Regions from separate parts of the Nocardia sp. CY15 genome, predicted to be linked through region 1. Evidence: predicted binding sites of a transcription regulator. Region 1 holds the regulator's gene; the other holds the start of a gene.
What was found. Region 1 encodes HspR, which represses chaperone genes until heat shock. Its sites were predicted from a motif close to ANNTGAGTNNNNNNNACTCANNT; they were not measured.
Positions count from the first base shown of each region.

Region 1 (15,524 bases):
CACCAGACCGAGAAGTTCATCAAGGAGAACGAGGACAAGGTCCCCGCCGAGGTCAAGACCAAGGTCGAGGCGGCTATCGCCGAGGCGAACGAGGCGCTCAAGGGCACCGACATCGCCGCGGTGAAGGCGGCCGTCGAGAAGCTGGCGACCGAGTCGCAGGCCCTCGGCCAGGCCATCTACGAGGCCTCCGCCGCGGACGCCGCGGCGCAGGGCAACGGTGCTTCGAGTTCGGCGCAGGATGATGACCAGGTCGTGGACGCCGAGGTCGTGGACGAGCCGGTCGACACGGAGAAGAAGTGACCGAGGGCAACTCTGAGAAGGAGCCGATCACCTTCGTCGACAACCGGAAGATCGACCCGGAGACCGGTGAGATCCGGCAGCAGGCCGCGGACAACGGCGCCGCGGCCGCGCAGGCCCCGGAGTCGGGCAACGGTGCGGAGGCCGACAACGGCGGCGACGCCCAGGCGCTCGCCGACACCATCAGCGGCGAGCTCGCCGAGCGCACCGCCGACCTGCAGCGGCTGACCGCGGAGTACGCCAACTACCGGCGCCGGGTCGAGCGCGACCGCAAGGCCGCGATCGACTCCGCCAAGGCGTCGGTGGTCACCGAACTGCTCGGCGTGCTCGACGATCTCGACCGGGCGCGGGCGCACGGCGACCTGGAGTCCGGTCCGCTGAAGTCGGTGGCCGACAAATTGTCGGCCGCGCTGCTCAAGCAGGGCCTCGAGGAGTTCGGTTCGGAGGGCGAGCCTTTCGATCCGACCCTGCACGAGGCCGTGCAGCACGAGGGCTCCGGCCACGACCCGGTGATCGGCATCGTGATGCGCAAAGGCTATCGCTTCGGCGATAGGGTGCTTCGGCACGCGCTCGTCGGGGTAACCGACGGCGTAGCCGATTCGACGGAAACCCCTGACCAGCCGACCGAAGAGGCATCGGATGTTGATGCCGGCGCGAACGAACAATAAGGACGCGAGAGGAGGAGATGCTCGGTGAGCCAGCGGGAGTGGATCGAAAAGGACTTCTACAAGGAGCTGGGTATTTCCTCCGGCGCCTCGCAGGACGAGATCAAGAAGGCCTACCGCAAGCTCGCGCGTGACTTGCACCCGGACGCCAACCACGGTGACACCAAAGCCGAGGAGCGGTTCAAAGCCGTCAGCGAGGCGCATGCCGTGCTGTCGGATCCGGCCAAGCGCAAAGAGTACGACGACACCCGCAAGCTCTTCGCGGGTGGCGGTTACGGTCGCGGTGGGTTCGGTCCCGGTGCGGGTGGCGGCTTCTCGCAGGAATTCACCTTCGGGGACATCTTCGGCGGCGCGGGCGCCGCCGACGGTGGCCTCGGTGACCTGCTCGGTGGTCTGTTCAACCGGGGCGGCACGCGGACGTCGAGCCGCCCCCGGCGCGGCGCCGACGTGGAGACCGAGACGACGCTCGGTTTCCGCGAGGCCGCCCAGGGCGTCACGGTTCCGCTGCGGATGACCAGCCCGTCGCCGTGCACCACGTGCCACGGCAGCGGAGCCAAACCGGGCACGAGTCCGCGGGTCTGCCCGATCTGCAACGGCACCGGCGTCGTCAGCCGCAACCAGGGCGCGTTCGGCTTCAGCGAGCCGTGCGACGAGTGCCGTGGCAGCGGTTCGATCATCGACGACCCGTGCGTCGACTGTCACGGCAACGGCATCCAGAACCGCACGCGCACCATCACGGTGCGGATTCCCCCGGGAGTCGGTGACGGCCAACGGATCCGGCTGGCCGGCCAAGGCGAGGCGGGACTGCGCGGGGCGCCGTCGGGCGACCTCTTCGTCACCGTCCACGTCAGCCAGGACAAGGTCTTCGGCCGCAACGGCGACGACCTGACCTTGGTGCTGCCGGTCAGTTACAGTGAATTGGTCCTGGGCACAACGGTTTCGGTGCCAACGCTGGACGGCCGGGTCGGCGTCAAGGTGCCCCCGGGTACCGCCGATGGTCGTATCCTGCGGGTGCGCGGCCGTGGCGTGCCCAAGCGTGGCGGCGGCGCGGGCGACCTGCTGGTGACGGTGAAGGTCGCGATACCGCAGAAGCTGGACGGTGACGCCGTGGAGGCGCTCAAGCGCTACCAGGAGGTGGAGCGGCTCAGCGGCTTCGATCCACGGGCGGGATGGGCAGGTGCGTGATGTCCTCTGAACCGAAGAACGCGTCCGGCGGGTCGCGCGCCGAGTTCTTCATGATCTCGGTGGCGGCCCAGCTGGCCGGCATGCACGCGCAGACGCTGCGCACGTATGACCGTTTGGGACTGGTCACGCCGCAACGCACTTCGGGCGGGGGGCGGCGCTACTCGGCCCGGGACGTGGAGCTGCTGCGCGAGGTGCAGCGGCTGTCCCAGGACGAGGGCGTCAACCTGGCGGGCATCAAGCGCATCATCGAACTGACCAATCAGGTGGAAGAGCTGCGCAACCAGGTCGCGGACCTGACGGCGGAGCTGGAGCGAATGCGCGCCGGGTACCGTCCCGATCTCTCGCCGCCGCAGCGCAGTACGGCGTTGGTCGTCTGGCAGCCTCGGCATCGTCGTGAGGACGGCAGGCACCGGCGATAACCGGCACGACGACGGCCCCGGCCTCGGTCGCACACCGCGATTCGAGGCCGGGGCCTTCGTCGTTTCGGGAGCCGGAATCACCCTGTATTTGCTGACGGTAAACCAGAACACGTTCGGCAGAGGTCATGTGGCGAAAGTTATTTCGTTGTCGAATCAACTGGGATTGCTCACCATAGACCGGATCACGGTAACGGTGCGGTATGCCTGGTTTGCTTTACGTGTGGCGATATGCATGTTGCTCTGATGTCGCTAGAACAGACCAGTCGCTATGGAATTTCCCAAGCGGCCGTTGCCAATTCGCCGTGAACGCGACCGAATTCGTGCCAGATCCACCGTCGTGCAGTCGGTTTCTCTGGCGTGTCTCGCCGGGCGACCTCGTTTCGACAGAATTACACGCGTGATGTTCCTCCGAAAGATTCCGTTGCTGGCAAACCTCGCCTACACTCCTTTCCGTCGGCTGCTGTCGAGTGGCCCGCAGCACCTCACTCGCCGGCATGGTTCGTGAACGAGTGCGAAATGGGGTTGTGACGGCAATGGATTCGCGCACTGTCGCTTTGATCAGAACCACGTTCAAGGCAGTTGCTGCGGAGGACGGGGGGCCGGAGAAACTGGCGAGATCGTTCTACGCGATCTTGTTCACCGATTACCCGCATGTCCGCGATTTCTTTCCCGCCGCGATGGACGCCCAGCGCGATCGCCTGGTCAAGGCCATCTCCTACGCGCTGGACCGGTTGGAGGAGCCCGACAAGCTCCTGCCCTTCCTCGCCCAACTCGGTAGGGACCATCGCAAGTACGGCGTGCAGCCGGCGCACTACACCGCCGTGTCCACCGCGCTGAAGACCGCCGTCAAGGTGTTCGCGGGCACGGAGATGTGGACCGACGAGGTCGACCGGGCCTGGGACGAGGGCCTGAAGGTCATCGCCGACACCATGATCGGCGCGGCGGAGAAGGAGGCCACGCCGCCGGTGTGGACCGGCACCGTGATCGAGCGGCGTGAGGTGCTGCGCAACCTGGTCGTCGTCCGGCTGCAACTGGACCAGCCGATGCACTACGCGGCGGGTCAGTACCTGAGCGTGCAGATCCCCTCGCGGCCGCGCATGTGGCGCTATCTCTCGCCCGCGGTGCCCGCGAATGCCAACGGGGAGATCGAGTTCCACGTCCGGAGCGTGCTGGGCGGTTGGGTCAGTTCGGCCGTCGTCGGCCAGACCGTCGTCGGCGACCAGTGGCTGCTCGGCTCACCACTCGGCGGCCTCGGCGTTCCGCGCAACATCAAACGCAAGATGCTGATGGTCGGCTGCGGCACCGGCGTCGCGCCGCTGCGGGCACAGCTGATGTCGATGGCGATGCGGCGGACCAATCCGAAGGTGCACCTGTTCGTCGGCGGTCACCACCCGTGTGACCTCTACGACCTGGAAACGCTGAGCAAGCTGGCGATGGCCAACCGCTGGCTCACCGTCACGCCGGTCAGTGAGCACGACGAAAACCCGTGGTGGTACACCGAACCCGACGAGCCCCGCACCACATGGCCCGGTCTGGAACCCCGAGTCACCGGCCAGATCGGCAAGGTCGTCGCGAGCTTCGGCGCCTGGCCCGACCGCGACGTGCAGATCGCCGGTTCCCCATCGATGGTGCAGACCACGAAGTTCCGCCTCATGGCAGCGGGAACGCTCGCGAAGAACATCCGCCACGATCCGCTGTATTGATCACAGGCCCTCGAATTGGATCCGCTCCGGGGGAGTTCCCGTTTCCAGGAGGCGGTCCACTGTGGTCTGGACCATGGCCGGTGAGCCGCAGACCAGCACTTGGTGCTCGAGGAATGCGCCATGGGAGCCCAGGACGTCGGCGAGCGTCCCGTACAGCATGTCGTCGGGCGGGAAGCCGATGTCGACGCGGGACTGCTCGTACCACTCATCGACCCAGTCCGGGTCCTCCGGACTCTCGACCACCGGAATCACGGTGAGCCAAGGTAATTCGGCGGCCAGCAGGAAGAGCATGTCCGAGGCGTACAGGTCGCGGGGGGATCGCCCGCCGATGAACAGATAGGTGGGCGGTGGCGACGGCTTGCGGGCCAGCTCCAGGATCTGCGCGCGCATCGGCGCCAATCCCGTGCCACCCGCGATCATCACCACTTCGTCGCCGTCGGGGTCGACCCAGAACCCGCCGAGCGGAGCGCCGATGCGCCACTCGTCGCCCGGCTGGGTGTCGGCCACGATCGCGCCGCTGCACCAGCCGCCCGGCACCGTGCGCACGTGGAATTCCAGCTTGCCGTCCAGTGACGGCGGCAGCGCGGGTGAGAGCCTGCGCCGCACACCGGGGTGCTGCGGCACCCGCACCTCGACCGATTGCCCCGCGGCGAACGGCACGAATTCGCCGATCAGGCGGATCACCGCGAGATCGTGCCGTAACCGGTGATGACCGACGACGGTCGAAGTCCACTCCGGCGCCTGATCCGCACCGTTACCGAGCGTGCTCGGGTCCCCCAACGGGGCCTCCTTCGTTACACAGGGTCGCAGCTGATGTTCTGCTCCGGCGTGCCGACCGCGATGAGCGCGCGCCGGGTGTCCGCGATCATCCGGGCCGATCCCGCGATCTGGATCTGCCGGTCCTCCCACGCGCCGAAGCTCGCGACCACGGCGCCAAGATTACCGATCAGGCGCCGGTGCATGCCGTACGGTGCGTCCTGCGGCGGATGCGGGTACCACCACGGGTTGGTCTTCTGCTCGCACACCGGAACGATGGTCAGCCATGGGTTGCTCTGCGAGAGCTGCCACATGTTCTCCACGTCGTACAGGTCGCAGGGGTAGCGGCCGCCGATGAAGAAGTGCACCCGCGGGTTGATGCCGCGCTGGCCCATTTCGATCAGCTGTGCGCGCAGTGGGGCGATGCCGGTGCCCGCGCCGATCATGAGCACGTCGCGCCCGCTGTCCCGGTCGACGCGCAGGCCGCCGAGCGGGCCGGCGATCTGCCACCGGTCGCCCACCCTGGTCTCGTTGACGATCGCGGGGCTCACCCAGCCGCCGCGAATCTTGCGCACGTGGAACTCGATCTCGCCATAGGGGTTGGACGGGATCGCCGGGGAGAAATAACGCCACATCTTGGGACGCTGCGGAATCGTGACCGGCACGTACTGCCCGGCCTGGTAGGGCACCGGACCGTCGGATTGCAGCCGCACGATGGCCAGGTCCTCCAGCACGCGGCGATGGCCGACCACCGTGGCCTCCCACACCGGCTGCGACTTGTCGGAGTTGGCGCCGATGGCCATGGACGCGGAGATCAGGATGGTGATGTCGCGCCAGCCCTCCTCCAAGCCGCGATTCCAGGCCACGCCGTTGTAGGCGCGGAACGCCGCGAGCAGCGCCCGGCCGGCGATGTCGTAATGCGCGGCCTCGACGCCGTACTTGCGGTGGTCGCGGGCGAGCTGCTCCAGGAATGCCTGTGCCCGCTCCCAGTCCTCCAGGTGATCGAGCACGTACTGGATCGCCGTGGCGATGCGCTTGGCTTGCATCTCCATGACCGGTGGGAACAATTCGCGCAGCCGGGGATCCTCGGCGAACAAATGTCCGTAGAACGCACTGACCAACCGCTCGGGTCCATTCGGCGACTCGGTCACCGAACGAAAATTGGCGCGGACCAGCGCAGCCGAACGCGCATCCACGACGTGGAGCTTCCTTTCCCTCAGTTCTGCCCGGGGACATACCCGTTACCGGCGGTCTCCCGCCGACAAGTATCCCCGAAAATGCCGTGGTCGTGTGGGTATAGGCGTACCTTCGCCTCCGCTGCGGCCGGGCGCGGGCTGGAGACGGACTACGTCCGACCGCGCCGTCGGTGCCGTGAGACCCGGCCACACGGTAATCGGTGGGCAAACGACGAATGTCGCTGACCCGTCATGGACCGTCGCCGCGACCCCTCCGGCGTGCCCAGACGCTTGTTCCCGGAAGGTCAGGTCCCGGCGCCGGTACGGACCGCAGGCACGACCTGCTCGGTATAACGACGGATCTGCTCGACCGGTTCCCCCTCGGTCGGCCAGAAGACGAATCCGTCTATCCGCTGGGCGCGGTGCAGTGTCAGCAGATCGTCGGCCCACCGCTCGGGTGGACCGTCCAGGAAGCCGTGATCGGCCCCGTCCGCCGTGATGTGCCCGGACACGTTCAACACCCGCCGCACGGCCAGCGGGTCCCGGTCCGCCGCCGCGGCGGCGTCATCGATCCGGCTGCCCGCCTCGGCGAGGAACTCCGGTGGCGCCCACGCGGACGACGGCACCCAGCCGTCGGCGACCCGACCGGTGAGCTCGAGCATGCGCGGCCCCTTCGCGCCTAGCCAGATGCCGGGATCGTGCCGCGGCTGGGGACCGGGGTGCGCGCCCGCGAGGGAGTAGGAGGCGCCGGGCACCCGCACCGATCGCGCGTCGCTCCACATGGCCCGGATCACCGCGATCGCCTCGGCCAGGGCGCGCACCGCCTCGCCGCCGGTCCGGCGCGGCCCGCCCATTCCGGCGACGGCGTCCCAGAACGCGCCCGCGCCGAGGCCGAGCTGGATCCGGCCGTCGCTGATGATGTCGAGCGAGGCCACCGCTTTCGCCAGCAGCGCGGGCTGGCGCAGCGGCAGGTTCGCCACGTCGGGGAAGAAGGTGATCCGCTCGGTCCGCGCGGCGAGAGTGGTGATCAGCGTCCAGGTGTCCAAGAAGCGGCGCTGGTAGGGGTGGTCCTGGATCCCGATCAGGTCGAGTCCGGCAACGTCGGCGTACGCGCTCAGTTCGGCGAGCCGGCGGAAGTCGTCGGCCTCGGGAATCAGGAACAAGCCGAATTGGGGTGCTCGGTTGCTCATCGCACACCTCCGGGTGGTCTCGCGGGACGCCGGCCCGCACGGTGGGCCGGTACGGCTCAGATGGCGAGCACGGTCTTCCCGCGCGCGCCCCGCGCTCCGATGACCGCGGGTCCCTCCGCGAGCGGGACGGTCGCGTCGATCGGCACGACCACGTCCCCCGCCGCGACACGCTGGATCAGCCGGGCCAGCTCCGGCGCCTTGCCCTTGGATTCGATATTGCCGCCCCGCAGCGACCGCGCGCGCAACGCGTCCTCGTCGGCGGCGAAGGTGGTGGAGTAGACGGTGCCGCCGTCGCGGACGAGCGTGGTCAGCTCCGCGAGCGCTTCGGGCGTGCTCACCAGGTCGAACAGGACGTCGATGCCGTCGGGATGCGCGGCGGCGACCTGGTCGCGTACCGGGGCCGCGGTGTAGTCCACCGTCTCCGCCGCACCCAGCCTGGTCATCTGATCGGCGGAACTGCCCCGCGCCGTGGCGATGACGCGTGCGCCCGCGATATTGGCCAGTTGCACCAGGAAGGAGCCGACGCCGCCGGTCGCGCCTACGATCAGCACGGTCTGGCCGGGCCGGATCTGGGTGGCGTCCACGAGATCCTGGGCGGTGACTCCGGCTGTCGGCAGCGCCGCGGCGGCGACGGTCGGCACGCCCGGCGGGATCGGCACCAGCGTGCCGCCTTCGGGCAGCACCGCGTACTCGGCGAAGCTGCCGTGCCCCACCGGTGGTGTGAGGAATTTGCCGACCACCCGGTCGCCGACGGCGAAGCGGCTGACGCCCTCGCCGATCGTTGCGACCGTGCCCGCGCCGTCCACCCCGAGGATCATGGGAAAGTCGTGGGGTAGTCGGCCGTCCAGGATCCCGGAGGCCATGCGCTGGTCGAAGGGGTTCACCCCGGCCGCCTGGAGTTGAACCCGCACGCTTCCCGGCCCGGGTTCCGGCATCGGCATCTCGGCCAGTTCCGGCGTCGCTCCGAACTTCCGTACCACGATCGCGCGCATCCATTCGCTCCTTGATTCGGGGTGAAGAGTGATGCAACAAAGTGACGGCCGTGGTCATCGTAGGCATCCGAACCCCGTCGACGTGCGGAATCATCGCTTCGGCGGTGTCGCGGGCGTCGCATTCGCCCGTGTCGGGGCGTAGCGTTCGACTCCATCCGGCGGTGCGGGACCGGCGCGCCGAAGAAATTAAAACTTGAGCGGAACAGACTCAACCTTTCCAACGTTGGACGGTAAGGAACGGCGCCGAGCCGAAGAAGCGGCCAGACGAAGCGAGGGTGAGCCTCGGGGTACGCACTGGACGATCGCGCTCGGCGCCGTGGGAATCGACTAGTAGGAAGGTGACTCGTGGACTCGTTCAATCCCACCACCAAGACCCAGGCGGCTCTGACGGCCGCTTTGCAGGCGGCCTCCGCCGCGGGCAACCCGGAGATTCGTCCGGCGCACTTGCTGGTGGCGTTGCTGGACCAGACCGACGGCATCGCCGCGCCCTTGCTGAAGGCCGTCGGAACGGACCCGGCGACCGTGCGCCGCGAGGCCCAGGACATCGTGGACCGGCTGCCGCGGGCCACCGGCGCCACCACGGCGCCGCAGCTGGGCCGCGAGGCCCTCGCCGCGATCACCGCGGCGCAGCGTCTGGCCACCGAGCTGGGTGACGAGTACGTCTCCACCGAGCACGTGATGGTCGGTCTCGCCGCAGGCGACTCCGACGTCACGATGCTGCTCACCAAATACGGCGCCACCGCCGACGCGCTGCGTGCGGCGTTCACCGCCGTACGCGGCAGCGCCCGCGTCACCAGCCCCGATCCGGAGGGCAGCTACCAGGCGCTGGAGAAGTACTCCACCGATCTCACCGCCGCCGCCCGCTCCGGCAAGCTCGACCCGGTCATCGGCCGGGATACCGAGATCCGCCGGGTGGTGCAGGTCCTGAGCCGACGCACCAAGAACAACCCGGTGCTGATCGGCGAGCCGGGCGTCGGTAAGACGGCCATCGTCGAGGGACTCGCTCAGCGCATCGTGGCGGGCGACGTCCCCGAATCGTTGCGCGGCAAATCAGTCGTGGCGCTGGATCTCGGCGCGATGGTCGCGGGGGCGAAGTACCGCGGCGAATTCGAGGAGCGCCTCAAGGCCGTGCTGGAGGACATCAAGAACAGTGCGGGCCAGATCATCACCTTCATCGACGAGCTGCACACCATCGTCGGTGCGGGCGCCACCGGCGAGTCGGCGATGGACGCGGGCAACATGATCAAGCCGATGCTGGCCCGCGGCGAGCTGCGCCTGGTCGGCGCGACCACCCTGGATGAGTACCGCAAGCACGTCGAGAAGGACGCCGCCTTGGAGCGGCGCTTCCAGCAGGTCCTGGTCGGCGAGCCGTCGGTGGAGGACACCATCGGAATCCTGCGCGGCATCAAGGATCGCTACGAGGTGCACCACGGCGTGCGCATCACCGACTCCGCGCTGGTCGCCGCGGCCACGCTGTCGGACCGCTACATCACCTCCCGGTTCCTGCCGGACAAGGCGATCGACCTGGTCGACGAGTCGGCCTCGCGGTTGCGGATGGAGATCGACTCCCGACCGGTGGAGATCGACGAGGTGGAGCGCGCGGTGCGCAGGCTGGAGATCGAGGAGGTCGCGCTCGCCAAGGAGACCGACGAGGCCTCCAAGCAGCGGCTGGAGAAACTGCGGGCCGAACTCGCCGACGGCAGGGAGAAGCTCAACCAGCTGACCACCCGCTGGCAGAACGAGAAGAACGCGATCGACCAGGTGCGCACGCTCAAGGAGCAACTGGAGGCGCTGCGCGGCGAGTCCGAACGCGCCGAGCGCGACGGTGACCTGGGCAAGGCGGCCGAGCTGCGCTACGGCCGGATTCCGGCGCTGGAGAAGCAGCTCGCCGAGGCCGAAAAGGTCTCGGCGACAGCGGGTGACGGCGAGGTCATGCTCAAGGAGGAGGTCGGCCCGGACGACATCGCCGAGGTGGTGTCCTCGTGGACCGGCATCCCGGTGGGCCGGATGCTGGAAGGGGAGACGCAGAAGCTGCTGCGCATGGAGGAGGAGCTGGGGCGTCGCGTGGTCGGCCAGACCGAGGCGGTGCAGGCGGTGTCCGACGCGGTGCGCCGGGCGCGGGCGGGCGTCGCCGACCCGAACCGCCCGACCGGCTCGTTCATGTTCATCGGCCCGACCGGCGTCGGCAAGACCGAGCTGGCGAAAGCGTTGGCGGACTTCCTGTTCGACGACGAGCGCGCCATGGTCAGCATCGACATGAGCGAGTACAGCGAGAAGCACTCCGTCGCCCGGCTGGTCGGCGCCCCGCCCGGTTACGTCGGTTACGACCAGGGCGGTCAGCTCACCGAGGCGGTGCGGCGCAGGCCCTACACGGTGGTGCTGTTCGACGAGATCGAGAAGGCGCACCCGGACGTGTTCGACATCCTGCTGCAGGTGCTCGACGAGGGCAGGCTCACCGATGGACAAGGCCGCACGGTGGACTTCCGCAACACCATCCTCATCCTGACCTCCAACCTGGGCGCGGGCGGTGATCGCGAGTTCGTCATGAACGCGGTGCGTTCGGCGTTCAAGCCGGAGTTCCTCAACCGTCTCGACGACGTGGTCATGTTCCACTCCCTCGACGAGGAGCAGCTCGAGCGCATCGTCGACATCCAGCTAGAGCAGCTGCAGAAGCGGCTGACGCAGCGCAGGCTGAAGCTGGAGGTCAGCGACTCGGCGCGGTTCTGGCTCGCCGTGCGCGGCTACGACCCCGCCTACGGCGCGCGCCCGTTGCGCAGGCTGATCCAGCAGGCCATCGGCGACTCCCTCGCCAAGGAACTGCTGGCGGGCGAGATCTCCGACGGCGACAGCGTCAAGGTGGCCGTCAGCCCCGACGGCGACGGACTGATCGTCGGGAGATGAGCCGAGGAGGGTAGGCGGACTCGCTCCGGGCAGCGCTGGGAGCGAGGCCGCCTACTTGCGGGCGCGGGCGACCGAACGGACCTACGCTGGAGCGCATGACCAACCCGAACGATCCATGGGGGCAGCGGCCGGAGGAGGCGCCGACCGAACACCTGGGCTCGCCGGGCAAGTCCGGGTACGGGGATCCGACGCACACCACGCAGTACAACGACGCGTACGGCACCGGTGCTCCGTCGGAGTACCCCCCGACGCAGCAATACGGCTCCTGGGGCCCGCCGGGGACGAACGCGACGCGAGAGTTCCCGCCCTACGACTCCCAGTGGACCGCCTATCCCGACAGTGGCGGTGATCGGTGGTCGGGTACGGCGCCGCCGCCCGGTGGTGGATTGCCGCCCCGGCCGCCGGAGCCGCCGCGGCGCAATACCGGCCTGTGGATCGCCCTGGCGATCGGCGTCGTGCTGTTGATCGGTGCGATCGGCGTTGTCGCGGGCGTGCTGCTCGGCGGCAGCGATTCCGGTCCGTCCGACACGGCGGCCGCCTCGACGGCGCCCGCCACCACGAGGCCATTGCCCGGCACCAGGACCGCTCCGCCGACCCCGCCGAGCGGGCTGCCGGGCGTGCCAGGCCTGGGCGACGTCGAAGGACTCGGCGCGACCATGGGCACCATCACCGCCAACGACGGCGGCACCTTGACGGTGAGTTCGGTGATGGGCAACACAATTACGGTGCGCACCGACGCGAACACCCAGGTGATCGCGTTGTCGGGCACCGAAGTGTCCGATCTGCCCCCCGGTGAGCTCGTGCTGATCCAGGGCGACAAGGCGCCGGACGGTTCCATCCAGGCCAAGGTCATCATCGGTACCTCGCTGCCCGGCGGCGGACGATGAGCCGACCCGAGTGCCTTTCGCGCGCAGCGGCGCCCATTCGTCCCGGGAGCGGCCGCCACGGTTTCGCTCGGCCCGGCGCGGGGGTAATGACGGACCATGTCCGGCCGGGACCATTAGGCTAGGCGTCGATGACGGCAATGTGGTTCGGGTTGGCGGCGGTCGCGCTCGTGGGCGCGATCGTGTTGCTGTATTTCGATCGGCTCCAGCGGCAGCGGACCGGTCACGCGCGACAGGTCTGGGCGAAGTCGCAGGGCTATACCTACGTGTCCGTGGAACCCGCGCTGCCGTCGACGTGGCGGCGTGGCGCGCTGGCCAAACTGGGCTATCTCTCCGCGGTCGACGTGGTCTCCGGCATCCGCAAGGGTGAGAAGTTCGTGCTGTTCGACCTGGAGGATTCCGCGACCCTGGTCGCGGTCCGCCGCCAGATCGGCTCGGACATCGACGTGGACATGCGGTTGAAGACGGCCTCGCCGCCCAAGGACCACGATCTGGAACTGCTCGGCGCCATCGGCGACCGTGTGGTCTTCGCGACCAATCCCGAAATCGCCAGGCACGCCGTCGATCAGCGCATGGTCGCGTTCATCGAGGCGCTGCCCGACACCGTGCAGATGCTCTGGAGCGAGGGCAACTGGACGCTGGGCATGCTGCTGGTCGGCACCACTCCGAAGGACTGGGAGAGCGCGATCGACGCGGTGCTGCGCCTGTCCGGCCTGCTGCACGTGCTGCCGCCGGTCAGCGAGCCGCGCTTCGACGACGGCGGGCACGATCCGGGCCGTCCGCGCCCACGCGAGCGCCAGCGGGGCGAGAACGCTCGCAACATCGACGACGACGCCGCGGACCGGTCGCGCGCAGACGACGTGGACGACGAACGTCCCGGCGACGATTCCCACTCGGACGACCGTGCGGACGAGCCGGGTCCCGAACCCGCCCGTCGCCCCTCGCTCGCCGTGGTGCCGAACGCCCGTGCCCGCGCGCGCCAGGACGAGAAGACTCGGGCACGCGGGGAGCGCGACGAGCGCGCCGCCGCCGAGGGCCGGTCCGACGCGGAGTCGCGGCAGCGGCCCTCGGACCCGCCCGGCGGACCGTTCCATCCCGGATTCCGCCCCTACCAGGGACCCGTGCCGAAGTGACCGGCCGCGCGCCCATCGGGCCCGCGCGACTGCGAACGATCGCGCGGTCATGACCGAGCACCCACATCCCAGGCTGCCCGGCGCCACCCGCCCGGTGGCCTTGATCACCGGGCCGACCTCGGGCATCGGCCACGGTTACGCGACGCGCCTGGCCTCGCTCGGCTACGACCTGGTGCTGGTCGCCCGGGACGAGCGGCGGCTCGCGGCCCTCGCGACCGACATGGAACTGCGCTTCGGCACCCGCTCGCAGATACTCGTCGCCGATCTGGCCCGGCCCGAGGATCGGGAGCAGGTCGCGGCACGGCTGTCCGATGGCGTCGAATTCCTGGTCAACAACGCGGGTTTCGCGCACTCGGGGGAGTTCTGGACGTTGCCGCCCGAGCAGTTGCAGGCGCAACTCGACGTCAACGTCACGTCGGTGGTGCGGCTCACCAGGGCCGCGCTGCCGTCGATGATCGCGGCGGCGAACGGTTGCGTCGTCAATGTGGCCAGCGTCGCGGGCCTGATCCCCGGACGAGGGTCGACGTATTCGGCGTCCAAGGCCTACGTCGTATCCTTCACCGAAGGGTTGGCAGGGGGATTGGCCGGAACCGGAGTCCGGGTCCAAGCCCTGTGCCCGGGATTCGTCCGCACGGAATTTCATCGGCGAGCAGGCATCGAGATGTCCTCGCTGCCGAAAGCGTTGTGGCTGAGCGTCGACCAGGTAGTCGCCGGCTCACTGCGTGATCTGGAGAAGGGCCGGGTGCTCAGCGTGCCCGGTATGCAGTACAAAGCGCTCACTACCGTCGCCGGAATGATCCCGCGAACCCTGGGGGCCCGGCTCAATCGCGGGCTGTTCAACGCACGCGGAAGGACTTGACATGATCGACGTGATTACCAACGACAGGGATAGGTTGGCCGCGCTGGTACGCGAGCTCGCCGTGGTCCACGGCCGGGTGACCCTGTCCTCGGGCAAGGAGGCCGACTACTACGTCGACCTGCGTCGCGCGACCCTGCACCACGGCGCGGGCCCGCTGATCGGCAAGTTGCTGCGCGAGCTCGTCGCGGACTGGGACTTCGACGCCGTCGGCGGCCTGACCATGGGGGCCGACCCGGTGGCGCTGGCCGTCATGCACGCGCCCGGCCGCCCGATCGATGCCTTCGTGGTGCGCAAGGCGGCGAAGTCGCACGGCATGCAGCGCCAGATCGAAGGCCCGGACATCGTGGGCAAGCGGGTGCTGGTCGTCGAGGACACCACCACGACCGGAAACTCACCCCTGACCGCGGTGCGTGCGCTGCGCGCGGCAGGCGCTACCGTGGTCGGCGTCGCCACCGTCGTCGACCGGGAGACCGGCGCCGACCAGGTGATCGCCGCGGAAGGGCTGGAGTACCGGTCGATCCTCGGCTTGAAGGATCTCGCCCTGGGATAACCTGGACGATGGTCAAGTCTTCGAAAAAGGCGAAGGGTCGTGTGAGTCTCCAGTGGTGAGCATTGCAGTCAACAGAAGTCGCGAGAACGTTGCGATGCTCGGAATCGGCGCTTACCGACCCAAGCGCTTGGTCAGCAACGCCGAGGTGTGCGAGGTCCTGGATTCCACCGACGAATGGATCTACGAGCGCACCGGTGTCCGCAACCGGCGCTGGATCAGCGGTGAGGAGACGCTCCGCTCGATAGCCGCGGCGGCGGGCGAGCGCGCGATCGTCAACAGCGGCATCGACCGGTCGAAGATCGGCGCGCTGATCCTGGCCACGTCCAGTTGGCTGACCCTCACCCCGCACGGCGCGCCCCAGGTTGCCTACGACATCGGGATGAACGGCGTCCCGGCCTTCGACCTGACCTCCGGCTGCGGCGGCTTCGGATACGGCCTCGGCGTGGCCGCCGACATGATCCGCTCCGGCTCCGTCGAGTACGTCCTGCTCATCGGCGCCGAGACGATGACCGTCGGACTCGACCCCACCGACCGCGGCACCGCGATGATCTTCGGTGACGGCGCGGGCGCGGTGGTGGTCGGACCGAGCGAAGAAAACGGCATCTCGCCCACCGTGTGGGGCAGCGACGGCGAGAACGCCGCGGCGATCATGCAGGACATCGACTTCCTGGAATACATGCACCGCGCCCAGTCCATGCAAGGTCTCGACCCGGCCATCGATCCGGTCGGCCGGATGTCGCTGCGAATGGAAGGCCCGCGCGTCTTCCGCTGGGCCGCGGTCACCCTTCCGCGTGCGCTGTCCACCGCGCTCGAGG
Region 1 is NZ_VUOT01000002.1:52,724-68,247, forward strand. Features, by position in the region: gene dnaK (molecular chaperone DnaK) at 1-300, shown strand, start outside; gene grpE (nucleotide exchange factor GrpE) at 297-965, shown strand; gene dnaJ (molecular chaperone DnaJ) at 990-2,147, shown strand; gene GVY39_RS06055 (heat shock protein transcriptional repressor HspR) at 2,147-2,566, shown strand; gene GVY39_RS06060 (globin domain-containing protein) at 3,100-4,269, shown strand; gene GVY39_RS06065 (FAD-binding oxidoreductase) at 4,270-5,049, opposite strand; gene GVY39_RS06070 (FAD-binding oxidoreductase) at 5,064-6,221, opposite strand; gene GVY39_RS06075 (LLM class flavin-dependent oxidoreductase) at 6,506-7,390, opposite strand; gene GVY39_RS06080 (NADP-dependent oxidoreductase) at 7,447-8,382, opposite strand; gene clpB (ATP-dependent chaperone ClpB) at 8,728-11,283, shown strand; gene GVY39_RS06090 (DUF5666 domain-containing protein) at 11,379-12,170, shown strand; gene GVY39_RS06095 (hypothetical protein) at 12,299-13,300, shown strand; gene GVY39_RS06100 (SDR family oxidoreductase) at 13,350-14,159, shown strand; gene pyrE (orotate phosphoribosyltransferase) at 14,161-14,709, shown strand; gene GVY39_RS06110 (beta-ketoacyl-ACP synthase 3) at 14,762-15,524, shown strand, end outside.

Region 2 (15,524 bases), on a different contig from region 1:
TTCCAGTTCTCCTGCGCGACTCGCGGAAACTCGCGCGCCGCCGCTTCGACTGCCGGTCGCAGCTCGGCCAGCCACTCCTTCTCCGTCTTCCCGCTGCGAGTCAGCATGCTCAGATACGCCGCCTCGGTGATGCCGATACCGACCACGTAGCTGATGACGGCGCCGATGCCGTCGCCCGCCTCCTCGGCGGGGAAGCCACCGGCTTCGAACAGCCCGACCATCCGGTCGTTGAGCCGCATAACGTTCGGGCCCAGATAGGACAGCCCGACCTGGCCCAGGGTCGAGGCCATCCACGGATGCCGCAGGATCATCGCGCGCAGGCTCGTTGCGCACTCCTGCGCCGCGGCGCGCCATCGCGCCGGGTCATCGATCCGTGGGACGTCGATCTCACCGTAGACCTCGTCGACCACCAGTTCGATCAGCTCGTCCCGATTGGCCACGTGGCGGTAGAGGGAGGTGGCGCCTGCGTTCAGGCGAGCGCCGAGCTGACGCATGCTCAGCGCCTCCATGCCCTCCGCGTCCAATAGCGCGACCGCTTCGGCCACGATCTGTTTCCTGGTCAGCGCCGGTTGCTCCCGGCCGCGCCGCGGGCGCGTCCACACCGATCCCACCGGCTGCTTCTCCGCGGGCATGACACTCCTTTCGTCCATCTCCAGCGTAGCGCACGGTGTTCGCGAATGCGTACAACGCTCGCCGGTGCCGATGCGGGACCGAACCCCGGCCCGTCAACCACCGAAATCCGGCTCGAACGGATCGAGCCGGGCCTCGTCACGGCGCGCGCCGCATGCGTCCGGTCCGGGTTCCGCGAGCGCTACCCGAGCCCGCCGAGCGCAGGCACACAGGTGACGATCAGAATTCGCCCGAGACGCCGAGAACGGTTCGGCCCCGGTGGCTGCCTTTCTGAATGGAGCGCAGCACCTTCTCCACCTCGGTGATCGGGGCGTGGTTCGCCAGGGTCGAAAGATGCTGAGGGCGCAAGTCCTTGCCGAGCTGGGACCATACTTCGCGACGGCGCTCGATCGGGAGGTTGACCGAATCGATGCCCTCCAGGGCGACGCCGCGCAGGATGAACGGCATCACCGTGGTGGGCAGCTCGGATCCGCCGGTGAGGCCGCTGGCCGCGACCACGCCGCCGTAGCCGATGGCGCTGAGAACGTAGGCGAGCGAGGCGCCGCCGACACTGTCCACGGCCGCGGCCCACCGCGCCTTCGTCAGGGGCCGCGGCTTGGCGCTCGGCTCCTCGGGCAGCCTTCCGATCACCTCGTTCGCGCCGATCTCACTGAGCAGGTCGCCCGCATCGGTCTTGCCGGTGGAAGCGATAACTTCGAAGCCGAGCCCGGAGAGGATGTCGATACTCACGCTGCCGACTCCACCCGTCGCGCCCGTGACCAGCACCGGGCCCGCGTCCGGGGTGAGACCGCGATCGAGCAGTGCCTGCACGCTGAGGGCCGCGGTGAAACCGGCGGTGCCGAGCGCGGCGGCGTCACGAAGGCTCAGATCCTCCAGCTTGACCACCCATTCGGCGGGCACCCTGGCGTATTCGGCGAAGCCGCCGTTGTGTGCAACGCCGATGTCGTATCCGTGCGCGATCACCGGGTCACCCGGGGCGAAATCGTCGTCGGCGGACTCGACCACTTCGCCCACGAGATCGATTCCGGGCACGATCGGGTAGTTGCGGACCACTCCGCCGCCCTTGGTGATCGCCAGAGCGTCCTTGTAGTTCGCGCTCGAGTAGTGCACTTTGATCGTCACGTCGCCCGGCCCGAGGAAATCCTCGCCGACCTGCTGCCGGGTCAGGACGATCCCGCTATCCGATTCGTGTGCCACCATCGCCCAGAACTCCATGCGGACGAGCATACGAGTGTCCGGACGGGTTCCGGGAGCTACTGCGGCACGAGTTCCAGCCGGACGCCGAGCAGACGAACCGGCCGGTCGAGGTCGAACCGGTCGACGATCCGCAGCGCGGTCTCGGCGATCCGCGCGACGTCGATGGTCGGTTCGGGGAGTTTCTCCTGTTTACTGCGGGTATAGAAGGTGTTGGTGCGCACCGTCACGGAAACACGGGTGCCGATCCGGCCTGCCGCGGCCATCTCCTCGGCGACCTCGGTGGCCAGTCGCGCGACTTGGGCGCGGATCTCGCCGGGATCGGTCAGATCGTGCGGGAAGGTCTCGGATTTGCTGCGACCTACGGGGATTCGCGGTTCGGTGGTGACATCCGTATCGCCCTTGCCGTGGCCGAGCACCCGGAGATACGGCCCGGTGTTCGGCCCGAACTCCGCGGCGAGACGATGCCGGTCGGCCGCCATCAGGTCGCCGACGGTTCGGATGCCGAGGTCGGCGAGACGCGCGGCGATTCGGTCGCCGATACCCCACAGCGCGTTCGTCGGGCGATGGGCCATCACTTCGGTCCAGTTCGCCGCGGTGAGCCGGAAGACGCCCGTGGCGGCGCCCGCGCCGGCCACGGGCTCGGCCGAGGACTTGCCCGCCGATTTGGCGAAACCGGTCGCGAGCTTGGCGGTGAGCTTGTTGTCACCGATGCCGATGGAGCAGGTCAGTTCCAGTCCGGCGATGGCGGCGCGCACCTGGTGCGCGAGGGCCTCAGGGTCGTCGGTGTCGGCTGCGAGGAACGCCTCGTCCCAGCCCCACACCTCGACCCGCCCGGGAAACGTCCGCAGCAGCGCCATGACCTCGTCGGAGGCGTCCTCGTAGGCGGTCATGTCCACGGGAAGGAAGACGCCGTCGGGGCACTTGCGCTGGGCGCTGCGCAACGGCATCCCGGCCCGCACGCCGAACGCGCGCGCCGGATAGGACGCGCAGGTCACCACCTTGCGCGCCTCGGTGGGATCGCCGTGGCCGCCGACGATGACCGGCAGTCCCCGCAGTTCCGGATGACGGCGGAATTCCACCGCCGCCTGGAACTGGTCGAGATCGACGTGCAACAGCCATCTGGCCACATGCCGTTCTTACCGCAGTGCTGCGACACCATGCGTAATTCCAGTGCGAATCGGCGGCCGACCGGCGTTTCCACCGCGCCGCGAGCGTGCGTGTGTCCCGCGGACACCTCGCTGGACCGTTCCCAGGGTGCCGGACCCGCCATCAGGGTGCGAACTGCCCGCCGCTGCCAGGCAGATCCGCCGATGTTCGCCCGGCAGTCCCATGCCGTCGAGGAAGCACGTCTCGCCATGCGCATTGCGCTGCCCGAGAAACAGAATTAAATTCGGTATATGAAGATTCGAGATCGGTTGCTGCTGGCGGCCGAGCGCCAGTTCGCCGAGCACGGTGCGCTCGACGCGACGCTGACGCAGATCCGGGACGCGGCGGGCGCCAGCGTGGGGGCGCTCTACCACCACTTCCCGGACAAGGCCGACCTCTACCGGCAGGTGTGGGCCAACGCGCTGACGGACTACCAGAAGCATTTCTGGGCGGTAGTGGGCGACAGCACCGACGCGCGTGCGGGCGTCACCTCCGGCGTGCGCGAGCACTTGCGGTGGGTGAGCGAGAACCAGTACCGGGCCACGGTGCTCACCTCCGCCCGTCCGCCAGGAGTGCGCGAGAGCGAGAGCAATCGCCGCTTCTTGTCCGATGTGACGCGCTGGTGGCGCACGCACGCCGGATACGGGGTGGTGCGTGATCTGCCGGTCGATCTGGTCTACGCGCTGTGGCTGGGCCCCGCGCAGGAATACACGCGGCAGTGGCTGGGCGGCGAGATGCGCATCGCCCCGGCCGAAGTCGCGGGCGAACTCGCCGACGCCGCATGGCTCGCCCTCGCCGCCGATCGCACCCGAGCCGCGCAAGAGGTATCCCGATGACAACAGCCATGAGCCTCGACAGCGCCAGGAAAGTGCTGGCCGCACAGCCTTTTGCCGACCTGGTCGGCACCGAGATCACCGCCTTCGGCGACGGAGCCGCCACCCTGATCATCCCGTTGCGCCGCGAACTGACCCAGCAGTTCGGCTACGTGCACGGCGGCGTGCTCGCCTACGCCGCCGACAACGCCCTCACCTTCGCCGCGGGGACGGTTCTCGGCGCGAACGTGCTCACCGGCGGTTTCACCATCACCTACCTGCGACCGGGCGCGGGCACTCGGTTGCGCGCCGAGGCATCCGTCACCGGGTCGACGCGCCGCCAGGCGGTTGCCCACTGCCGGATCTACGCGGAGAGCGCCGACCGTGAACCGATCCTGCGCGCGGTGGCACAAGGCACCACCCGGCTCGCGGAAAGCGACCTGACGAACTCCAACCCCGCCTGACTCGCCCCACGCGCGAATCGTCGTGGACCCAGTGCGCCCAGCTCGCGCGCCGTGCGGCAGACGAAAGGCCGGGCACGGAGCATTCTCCGTGCCCGGCCCTTCCAGCACAGGTCAGGCGGTTGCCGCGTAGGCAGGGCCCAAAGCCGATTCGGTGACCGGTTCGATGGCGTAGGCCAGGATGTCGGCCACGTCGGCGACGGGGCGGACATCCAGCGCGGCCAGCACTTCCGCCGGGACGTCGTCCAGATCCGGCTCGTTGCGCGCCGGGATGAAGACCGTCTTCAACCCCGCCCGCTGGGCGGCGAGCAGCTTCTGCTTCACGCCGCCGATCGGCAGCACCCGGCCGTTCAGCGTGACCTCACCGGTCATGCCGACATCCGATCGCACCTGACGACCCAGCGCCAGCGACACCAGAGCGGTGACCATCGTGACGCCCGCGGACGGCCCGTCCTTCGGCACCGCGCCCGCCGGGAAGTGGATGTGGATGTTGCGATCGAGCACCGACGGCTCGATCCCGATTTCCTCCAGGTGGGAGCGCACGTAGGTCAGCGCGATCTGCGCGGACTCCTTCATGACGTCGCCGAGCTGGCCGGTGAGCGTCAGGGAGCGCTCGCCCTCGGCGGCGTTCGCCTCGATGTAGAGGACGTCGCCGCCCGCGCCGGTGACGGCGAGGCCGGTGGCCACACCCGGGACGGCGGTGCGTTCCACCGAATCGGGGGTGAAGCGCGGACGACCCAGGTAGTCCTTCAAGTCGTCCAATCCGATCGTCAGTGCTTCCTCGACCGGCACCTCGTAGCCCAGTTCGGGGTCGTAACCCGCCGCAGCGGGAACACTCTCGCGCTCCGACAGCCGAGTGGCGGCCTTGCGCAACGCTTTCGCGATCAGCCGCTCCATCTGCCGGACCCCGGCCTCCCTGGTGTAGTTGGCCGCGATTTCCCGCAGCGCCTCCTCGCTGACCGTCACCTCGTCGGCGGTCAACGCGTTGCGCTCGAGCTGCCGCGGCACCAGGAAGTCGCGGGCGATGGCCACCTTGTCGTCCTCGGTGTAGCCATCGACGGTGATCAGCTCCATCCGGTCCAGCAGCGGGCCGGGGATGGTCTCCATCACGTTCGCCGTGGCGATGAACAGCACGTCGGACAGGTCCAGGTCCAGATCGAGGTAGTGATCGCGGAACGTATGGTTCTGCGCCGGGTCCAGCACCTCGAGCAGGGCGGCCGCCGGGTCGCCGCGGAAGTCCGAGCCGACCTTGTCGATCTCGTCCAGCAGGACGACCGGGTTCATCGAACCGGCTTCCTTCATGGCGCGGACGATGCGACCGGGCAGTGCGCCGACGTAGGTCCGGCGGTGGCCACGGATCTCGGCCTCGTCGCGTACGCCACCCAGAGCCACGCGGACGAACTTGCGGCCCAGCGCCCGCGCCACGGACTCACCCAGCGATGTCTTGCCGACGCCGGGCGGCCCGACCAGCACCAGCACCGCGCCGGAGCCGCGTCCGCCGACGACCTCCAAGCCCCGGGCCGCACGGCGAGCCCGGACGGCCAGGTACTCCACCATGCGGTCCTTGACCTCGTCCAGACCGTGGTGGTCGGCGTCCAGGACCGCGCGGGCGGCCGACACATCGGTGCTGTCGGTGGTCTTCACCGTCCACGGCAGCTCGAGCACCATGTCCAGCCAAGTCCGGATCCAGCCGGATTCCGGACTCTGATCGCTGGCTCGCTCCAGCCTGCCGACCTCGCGCAGCGCCGCTTCGCGAACCGTGTCGGGTAGATCGGCCTGCTCGACGCGGGTGCGGTAATCGTCGGCGCCGTCCGGCTCGTCCTCACCGAGTTCCTTGCGGATGGCGTTGAGCTGCTGGCGCAGCAGGAATTCGCGCTGGCTCTTCTCCATGCCCTCGCGCACGTCTTCGCTGATCTTCTCGCTGATCTCGGCCTCGGCGATGTGCGCTTTGGTCCACTCGATCAGGGTGGCGAGCCGCTTGGCCACCTCGGGGGTCTCGAGCAGTTCACGCTTCTGCTCGGAAGTGAGGTACGTGGCGTAACCCGCGGTGTCGGCGATGGCCGACGGATCGGTCAATTGATTGACCGCATCGATGATCTGCCACGCCTCGCGGCGCTGCAGCACCGAGACGACCAGCTTCTTGTATTCGGCGGCCAGTTCCTTGGTGCGGCCGTCCGGGGCTGAAGTCTCGACCGGCTCCGCCTCGACCCACAAGGCCGCGCCGGGGCCGGTGACCCCGTGCCCGATCTTTGCGCGCCGTTCGGCCTTGAGGACGGCCGCCGGAGCACCACCGCGCATCCGGCCGACCTGTTCGATGGTGGCGACCACACCGTAGGTGGCGTAGCCCTCGTTCAGGCGCGGCGCGAGCAGCACGGCGTCGGTCCCGGCGGCGCGCGCGGCATCGATCGCGGCCTGCGCCGATTCGTCCAGTTCGATGGGCACGACCATGCCCGGCAGCACGATCGGATCGGTCAGGAACAGCACCGGCAGGTTCTGTGGTGTAGTCACGTCTTCGACCCTTCCAAAAGTTGAGCGATGCCTACTCAACCCGCGATGGTTCGGGTTTGTTCCGTCCACGACCGAACGTTCGCCGACGGCGAATTCCCCACTCGGAACTGTGACGCGCGCCACGGACGCGGACACCGAGCCTCTTCGGATCCTCGCCCCGCCATTCGACTTCCGATTCGCCGGATACTCCTCGTTGACACCCCGTCCAAGGCAATGAGAACGTGGGGGCCTTGATATCTCATACCGGCGGTACCGCCGGATCGGCTTAGGGAGTCCTATCCATGTCGTCGCTCGCCGCTGGCGTGTTCATCGACTGGGAAGGATTGACCGGGCAGCCGAAATTCGTGGTCGACCTGATCACGTTCCCGATCTTCAGCGCGCTGGCCGGTTGGCTGACCAACTGGACCGGCGTGCTGATGCTGTTCTGGCCGATCCGGTTCCGCGGCATCCGCATCCCGGGCCTGCACGTGCTCTATCCCTACTTCCCGCGCCGGGTCCAGGTGTTGCCCACCTTCTCCGGCGACGGCCGCCGCCTCGGATTCCAGGGCTTCATACCGGCGCGTGCGGAAAAGATGGCCAGCATCTGCGTGGACAAGGCGCTGATGCGGATCGGGAGCCCGAAGGACTTCATCCACGAACTCGACCTCGACGGCATCGCCGACTACGTCGCGGTGCTCGCGCGCCAGCAGGTGCGGCCGCTGGTCGACGAGCTGATGTACCGGGAGAACCCGGACCTGTGGCGCACGGTGCCGCGCGCCGCCAAACAGCTGATCTACCAGCGGGTGGATCGCGAACTGCCCGCGCTGTCACGCCGCGCTTTCGCCTCGCTCGGCGACAACGTCGACCAGCTCATCGATATCAAGAGCTTCGTGATCCGCTACCTCCAGCAGAACCCGGCCATCCTGAAGGACCTGACCACCACCATCGCGGCGCCCGAGCTGCGCTTCATGGTGCGCATCGGCTTGCTCGGCGCTCCCTTCGGCGTGCTGCTGGCCCTGTATCTGCATGTACACCAGCACATTCCGGTATTCGGCTGGGTTCCGGGCTGGGTGATCGTCCTGCTCTCCTCGGCGGCGATCGGTGTGATCGTCAACGTCATCGCGGTGAAGATGGTGTTCGAGCCCGGCGACCCGCAACCGAGGTACAAGTACCTGTGGAAGCAGGCGCTGCTGGCGAAACGACAGCCGCAGGCGGCGACCGATCTGGCCCATATCCTGGCCTACCAGGTGTTGACGCTGCCGAACCTGTCCGAGGAACTGCTGGAGGGCCCGAACGGGGACAAGACCAGGCAACTGCTGGAACGGTTGATCGCCGACGAGATCAATCGTCAACTCGGGCCGACCACCACACTGGTGCGGGCGGCTCTGGGTCGTCGCCAGTTCGACAACCTCACGGTGGGCGCGGCGGGCGCCGCGGTCGGTCTGGCTCCGACCCTGACCGAGGACGAAGAATTCAACCTGGAGCAGGCCAAGACCATCGATGAATTCGCGGCGCGCAAATTGCGAGACCTTACGCCGGGGGAGTTCATGGAGATGTTCTACGCGTCCGTGGAACAGGACGCCTGGCTGCTGTATCTGCACGGCGCGGTGCTCGGCCTCGTCGTCGGGGCGGCCCACCTGGTGGCTTTCGGCTGGTAGCGAGGCTCTTTGCGGGCAAGATAAAACAAGCATGCTTGCCTTTTTTTGGTCCCGCTGCGATGCTGGACGGCGGCGGCGCACGAGGCGGTGTGCCCGGATCGGTAGGGGAACGGATGGCTGACCTCGAGGCGCTGCTCGGCGATTTCGCCGACGAATGCGCGGACCTGGAACGACTCGTCGGCCCGTTGGCCGTCGAGGAGTGGGCGCGCGCCACACCTGCGGCCGGCTGGACCATCGCCCATCAGATCGGCCATCTGGCCTGGACCGACGAGGTCGCGACGATCGCCGCCGCGGACGCCGAAGGCTTTCAGAAGCTGCTGGCCGAGGCCGGCCCTCGTGCGCTCACGTTCGTCGACGAGGCGGCCGAGAAAGCCGCCACCGAACCCCCGGCCGACCTGCTCGATCGATGGCGGCGTGGCCGCGCGTCGCTCACCGCCGCGCTGCGCGCCGTGCCCGCGGGGGTCAAACTGCCGTGGTTCGGTCCGCCGATGAGCGCCGCGTCGATGATCACCGCCCGCATCATGGAGACCTGGGCGCACGGGCAGGATGTGGCCGACGCGCTCGGCGTGTACCGCAGGCCGACGGAGCGCCTGCGCACCGTGGCCCATATCGGCGTCCGCACCAGGAACTTCGCCTACACCGTGCACGGAAAGACCGCCCCGGCGGCGGAATTCCGGGTCGAGCTGATCGCGCCTGATCGCACGATCTGGTCGTGGGGCCCCGAGACCGCCGAGCAGCGCGTGACCGGGCCTGCGCTCGACTTCTGCCTACTGGTGACCCAGCGCCGTCATCCGGACGACCTGGCGCTCGTGGCGCACGGCGACGACGCCGCGGAATGGCTCACTATCGCGCAGGCTTTCGCAGGTCCGACGGGTGCGGGGCGGACAGCGGGCCAGTTCGCCTGACCCGCCCACACCCGACCCGATCGATGACGATTCGGGAGCGGGCGAGCGCCACACTTGGGTGCGCCGTGTTCATGTCGACGGCCGGACGCCGTTGGCCGGGTGTCTCGAGGTGGCAGTCGAGAATGACGCTCGCCAGCTGAATGATATTTACCCGCCGCTGCGTTCGCGGAAACATCGACGCCATGTCCATGGTGGGGACCTGTGATTTTTCGGCCTTACGACCGAGCGTCGATGTGATCCCGCTCTCTTCGACGCGGCACTCTCCCCGATCCCACAGGTAATCTGGACGAGCGTACAGCTTCCCATGGTGCTGGTCGCCTGTGGGAGCAGCATCGCAGGGAAAGGAACGCATCGTGACAGCACACCGACCTGCCCAGGTCGCGCGGCATGCCGCCGTCGTGCTCGCCGGTGCCGCCAGCTTGAGCCTGACCGCCGCGGCCGGCGCTTATGTCGTCCAACAGATCGCCGACTCACAGCGCCCCGATACCCGGCTCGCCGCGCCGACAGCCCCGGAGACCCCGCACGAGCCCGACCAGGGACACAGAGCCGTCCCCTATCCGGCATTGACCGGCAGCAGCTTCGTCTTGCCCGCAGCGGTTTCCGCTCCACGTGCCGCCGAGCCGGAAACCTCTGCCCCGCATATTATTTCGCCGACAGAGCCGACCGCGCCGACCGCGCCCGCACCTATCGGCGGCAAAGTCCGGCTCGGCGACGCCTATGTCGGTGCGCAGGTCGCGGAAGTCCAGCACGACACCGTCTCCGTCACCGTGGACACGAACGCCTTCACGATGCTGACGGATTTCCTCCATTCCGAACCCGCGCCGCAGCAGCCGGACGAGTCCGCTGTCACCACTATGCGCACCGACGTCGACACTCGGAGCGGTGAAGTGCGACTGGCGTTCTCCGATCCGAAGCTCGGCGAGCACGATCTGCGCCTCGATCGTCACGCCGCGCCCGCCGCAACCCCATCGCCGGACGGAGACCGCCGCCAGCACCCCGCCGAACCCGCGCTCGGGACAGCGAATTCCGTGGCGGTGTGACCTACCGTTTACCCTGCTCGGCATGAGCGCCTACGACTTCTGCGTCATCGGCGGCGGCATAGTCGGCGTCGCGACCGCGCACCGGATTCTGGCGCGCAACCCCGGTGCGAGCCTGGTGCTGCTGGAAAAAGCGCAGCATCTGGCCGCCCACCAAACCGGGCACAACAGCGGCGTCATCCACTCCGGCATCTACTATCCGCCGGACAGCCTGAAAGCCACGCTGTGCCGCCGGGGTGCGCGCTGGACCAAGGATTTCGCCGCGCGCCACGACATCCCGTATCGGGTGTGCGGCAAACTCCTGGTCGCCACCGACGACGCCGAATACGGACGCATGCTCGCGCTCCACGAACGATCGATCACCAATGGCGTGTCCGTCGAGCTGATCGATGCGGCGGAACTCGCTCGGCGCGAGCCGCGCGTCACCGGGGTCGGCGCACTGTTCGTTCCCGACACCGGCATCGTCGACTTCAGCCGGGTGACCGAAACGCTCGCCGATGAAGTTCGTCGCGCGGGTGGGGAATTCGTGCTCGGCACCGAAATCACCGCGCTCACCGAGAACTCGGACGCGGTGGTCGCCGCAGGCCCGACCGGCTCGTGGACGGCACGCCGCCTGGTGGTCTGCGCTGGTCTGCAGGCGGACCGGATGGCTCGAGCTGCCGGGCTGCGCACCGACTTTCGCATCGTTCCCTTCCGCGGTGAGTACTACCAGCTGCCGCCGGAGCGGCACGGACTGGTCAACACGTTGATCTATCCAATCCCGGACCCCGAATTGCCGTTCCTCGGAGTGCATTTGAGCCCGACGATCGACGGAGCGCTGACCGTGGGCCCGAACGCGGTGCTCGGGCTCGCCAGGGAGGGCTACGGCAAAGGCAGTCTCGACCTCAGGGATGCGCGAGAAATTCTCGCGTTTCCCGGATTTCACCGGGTCGCCAAGGCGAACGTACGCACCGGCCTGCGTGAACTGCGCAACTCGTTGTTCAAGCGCGGATATCTCGCGCAGTGCCGCCGCTACTGTCCGGAGCTGACGCTCACCGATCTGCTCCCGCGGGAAGCGGGTATTCGCGCGCAGGCGGTTCTGCGAGACGGAACTTTGGTGCACGACTTCATGATCGAGCGCACCGAGCGCTCGGTCCATCTGCTCAATGCCCCCTCACCTGCGGCGACTTCGGCCATGCCGATCGCCGAGCACATCGTCGATCAGCTCTGAGCAGGCGCCGGACCAAACCCTTCCCAACCAACCATTCGGTCGAATCCGGCAATACGGCGCACCGAATCGCGCAGAGCCCTCGAATAAATAGGAGAGCTGTAGTACTTTTAACGCCAGTCGTGGGACAGGGAGGGCCTATGGGCCACATCAAGTACGCGAGTGACGTCGGAGCGCCCGTCGAGGTCGCTTTCAACTACACGGACAACCATCTGTTCGTACCGGATTGGATGTTCGGCATCGCGGACTTCGTGCCGACCAGCGATCAGGACCGCGGACTCGGCGCGACTTTCGCCACCACCACACGCCTCGCGCTGTGGCGGCCGACTTCCGCCTGCGAGATCACCGAATACCGCCGCAATGCGGTGATCGAGTATACGTTGCGGGGGCGATTGTCCGGAACGCTGAGACTGCGTTTCGACCCGTTGGGTTACGGACGCTCGGTGCTGACCTCCGAGGCGGAGTACAGTCCACCTCGCGGAGTCACCGGGCGACTCGGCGCCGGCCTTGTCGACGCCGCGGTCAAATCGGCGCTACGGCGTACCGAGTCCCGGTTACGGAGGGAGATAGAGGAATTCCACGGTACCGATCTTGTCGGTCGGATTGCGTAGGGTGCCAGCCATGATCATCGTGAGCACCGACGGATCCTGCCTCCGCAATCCCGGCGGCGCCATCGGCTGGGCTTGGGTCAATCATCAGGGCTCCTCGGCGAGCGGAGGAGCCGCGTCCGGAACCAACCAGGTCGCGGAGTTGCGCGCGGTGCTGGAGGCGATCGTCGCCCATCCCGGGTCCGAACCCCTGCTCATCGAGAGCGATTCGCTCTATGCGATCAAGTGCGCCTCGGAATGGGTGGCAGGGTGGCGGGTCAACGGCTGGCGCACGTCCACCGGTGGCGCGGTGAAGAATGTCGAACTCGTCCGGCAGATCGATCGGGCCATCGCGAGCAGGCCGGGCCCGGTCCGGTTCCGTTGGGTTCGGGGACATGTCGGTAACTATTTCAACGAGCAGGCCGACGCACTGGCCGGAGAAGCGGCTCGGCAGGCCGCGGTCACCGCGGCTGTCGCCGAGGCGAACACCGTGGAAATGCTCGCGGTGACTGTGGAGGAAGCGTCGACGGCGCCGGAAGCGCCGAAGGACAAGGCCGCGGGGAAGGCGGCCGCGCCGTCGGCGCCACAGACTTTGACGCTGTTCTGATGCGCCCGAATCGCCGAAAGCTGCCCGAATGACCTCCGGCGGTGGTGGCTCGGCCCACCGCCGGAGGCGCTCGGCTAGTTGCCCGGCTGCGGTGCGGGTTGACCAGACGGTGCGGGCTGCGGAGCTCCGCCCGGCGCGGGAGCGCCCGGCAGTCCGGTGCCCGCACCCTTCAGCATCGGCGAATCGAGCTTCTCGACCAGCCACTTGTCGCCCGATTTCTGCAGCTGGGCGATCACCACGACGAACTGGCGCTCGGGGTTGGTCTGGGTGAAGTTGGTCCGGAACTGCGTGAGGGTCACCAGCACTTTGGCCGAGGTCGTGTCACCCGACTGGTAGCCGCATTGCACGTCATCGACCCACGACTTGACCTGCGCCTGCGTCATCGCGTCCTTCAACGCCTTGGTCGCGTCGTCGAACTCCTTGAGGAACTCGCCCGTCGAGCCGGCCTTCACCTTGGTGAAGTAGTCGTCGAGGTTCTTCGAATAGTCGTAGACCGAGACGTCCTTGCCGAAGGTGCACGCGGCGTTGGTCGAGTCGCGGATCGCGTCGAGCTTGTCGCCGCGGTCCTTGCCCTGCATGAAGAACACGACCACCGCGGTGATCGCCGCGACCGCGAGCACACCGGCCACGAACGCGGCCACCAGCGGGAGCGACGTGGATTTCCCGGAGGGCGCGGCCGCCTTGGGCGAGTCACGCTTCGCGGCCGGCTCGGATTTGTCTGCCTTCTCCGCCTTGGACATCTCGGGCTTCGCCGCGCCAGCGGCATCCTCCGACTTCCCGGTCACCGCGTCGGTGTCCTTGTCGGAGGCGGCGGCCGTGCTCTCGGCGTCCTTGTCGGTCTCGGCGTCGTCGGTAGACATCGATAAAACCTGCACTTTCCCGGCGCGCGTCGATGCGCCCCGATTGGCTTCAGCGGCTCGCGAGAGCGAACCTTGGGCGTTCCACCAGCGAGTATGCCCGGCCGACGGGATGGCCGCCGGGCCGGGTGCGACTCACCGCACCGGAGGCAGGGTCCGCTCGTTCGGATCCACACCCGGCGGCATGTGCGCGCCGTTGTTCGGCACGTCGGGCCGCGGCGCGTTCGCGGCGCCGCGGATCAACTGACCCGGCGGAGGGTTCTCACAGTAGTTCCACTTCGGGATCGTGCCGTCCTGCACGACCTCGTTGCGGATCTTCGGGGTGTCGTAGGTGCAGAACGGCCGCGGCCAGATGTCGATCATGGCGTGGAATTCGCCGTTGTGGGCCGGGACGCCGAGCGCTTCGCCTCCGAGTGCGAGCGAGGGGAACAGTGCGCGCAGCGCGGGCAGCCGCAGCTGCGCCGCCTTGGTGATCGCCTGGAAGTTGGTCGCGAGGCTGGTGATCGGATCGGCCGTCCGGTCCACCACCGCACCGAGGCTGGTGAGCTGACCTGGCGCCTGCTCGAGCACGCGTTGCAGTTCCGCGTTCGCGTTGTTGAACTGCTCGAACAGCACTCCCGAGTTGCTGGTCAGAGTGGCGAGATCAGGCTGCGCGTTGGACGTCGTGTTGGCGATGGTACGCAGGTTGGTGATCAGGTTCGTGGTCTGGGGGAGCAATGAGTCCAGGCCGGCCATCGCCAGGCTGATCCCGTTGATCATGCCGCGCAGCTGATCCGGACCCCCGCTGAGCGCGATGTCCAGCTCGTTCAGGATGACCTGGAAGTGGTCCGGATTGATCTGCGCGATCAGTGCGCTGGAGTTGTCCAGCACCGACCACACCGGCGTGGGCGTGTAGATCTTCTCCGGATCGAACTTGATCACCGCGCCGTTGGCCAGGTACGGCCCCTGCTCGGCGTTGGGCCGGAAGTCGATGTACTGCTCACCCGCGCCGGACAGCGCCTGCACCGCGATCCGGGTGTCCAACGGAATCTTGTACTTGGACTCGATCTGCGCGGTAGCGGCGATGGCCTGACCGCGATCGGTCAGCTCGATCGAGGTCACCTTGCCGATCCGCCACCCGCGCAGCGTCACGTCGTTGCCGGGCTGTAGACCGCCGGAGCGGTCCAGGTTCACCGTCACCGTGTAGTCGGACGCCAACGGGTTGACCCGCATGACGTTCACCATCAGGTAGGTCGCGCCGATCAGCAGCACGAGCACCAAGCCCACGTTCGACAGGAATATCTTGTGTCCGAGCAATTTGCGCAGGGAACTCATCGCTGTCCTCCCGCGATCCGGCCCTGCACCAGTTGCAGCACCTGGATGAGGCTGCCCGCGAAGTCCTGCAAGTCGTGCAGATCCTGGAACTTGCCGTGCTCCGGATCGGTGAGCGCGCTGATGTCCAGGTTGGTCGCGGTCGCGTACACCGCGAAGCTGCTGCCGCGGAAGGTCGCGTCGACCTTCGGCCGGATCTCCCGCAGCCGGTCCAGCAGTACGCCGAAGCCGTCACCGGTCTTGGCTATCGCGTCCATCAGCTGGCGGGTGTTCTCCAGCAGTCCGGTCAGCTGTTCGCTGGAGGTGTCGGCGTAATTGCCGAGTGCGGCGCTGGCCGTCGACAACTTGGTCAGCAGATCGCCGATGGCCCGGTTGTTCTCGGCGACGGCGCCGATCATCTGCGGCAGCGTGTCGGCCACTTCGCCCAGTTGTGCCCGCCTGCCCTCGAGCGTGTTGGCGAGAGTGCTGAACTCGCCGAGCACGCTGTCGATCCGGGCGGAGTTGGCGTTCAAGCTGCCCACCACGCCGGTCAGCTCGGTGATCAGGTGGGCCAGCTGCTCGCCGCGGCCGCCGACGATGGAGTCCAGCTCGGAGCCCAGCTTGGACAGGCTGGCGATGCCGC
Region 2 is NZ_VUOT01000007.1:43,973-59,496, reverse strand. Features, by position in the region: gene GVY39_RS11275 (TetR/AcrR family transcriptional regulator) at 1-632, opposite strand, end outside; gene GVY39_RS11270 (oxidoreductase) at 850-1,845, opposite strand; gene GVY39_RS11265 (DNA polymerase IV) at 1,884-2,954, opposite strand; gene GVY39_RS11260 (TetR/AcrR family transcriptional regulator) at 3,225-3,809, shown strand; gene GVY39_RS11255 (PaaI family thioesterase) at 3,806-4,249, shown strand; gene lon (endopeptidase La) at 4,361-6,694, opposite strand; gene GVY39_RS11245 (hypothetical protein) at 7,036-8,391, shown strand; gene GVY39_RS11240 (TIGR03084 family metal-binding protein) at 8,505-9,296, shown strand; gene GVY39_RS11235 (hypothetical protein) at 9,650-10,336, shown strand; gene lhgO (L-2-hydroxyglutarate oxidase) at 10,359-11,543, shown strand; gene GVY39_RS11225 (SRPBCC family protein) at 11,681-12,151, shown strand; gene GVY39_RS11220 (ribonuclease H) at 12,162-12,734, shown strand; gene GVY39_RS11215 (hypothetical protein) at 12,809-13,594, opposite strand; gene GVY39_RS11210 (MlaD family protein) at 13,727-14,905, opposite strand; gene GVY39_RS11205 (MCE family protein) at 14,902-15,524, opposite strand, start outside.
Region 2: a site for HspR is predicted at 6,773-6,795, ahead of lon (endopeptidase La). Genes of this name have one in related genera too.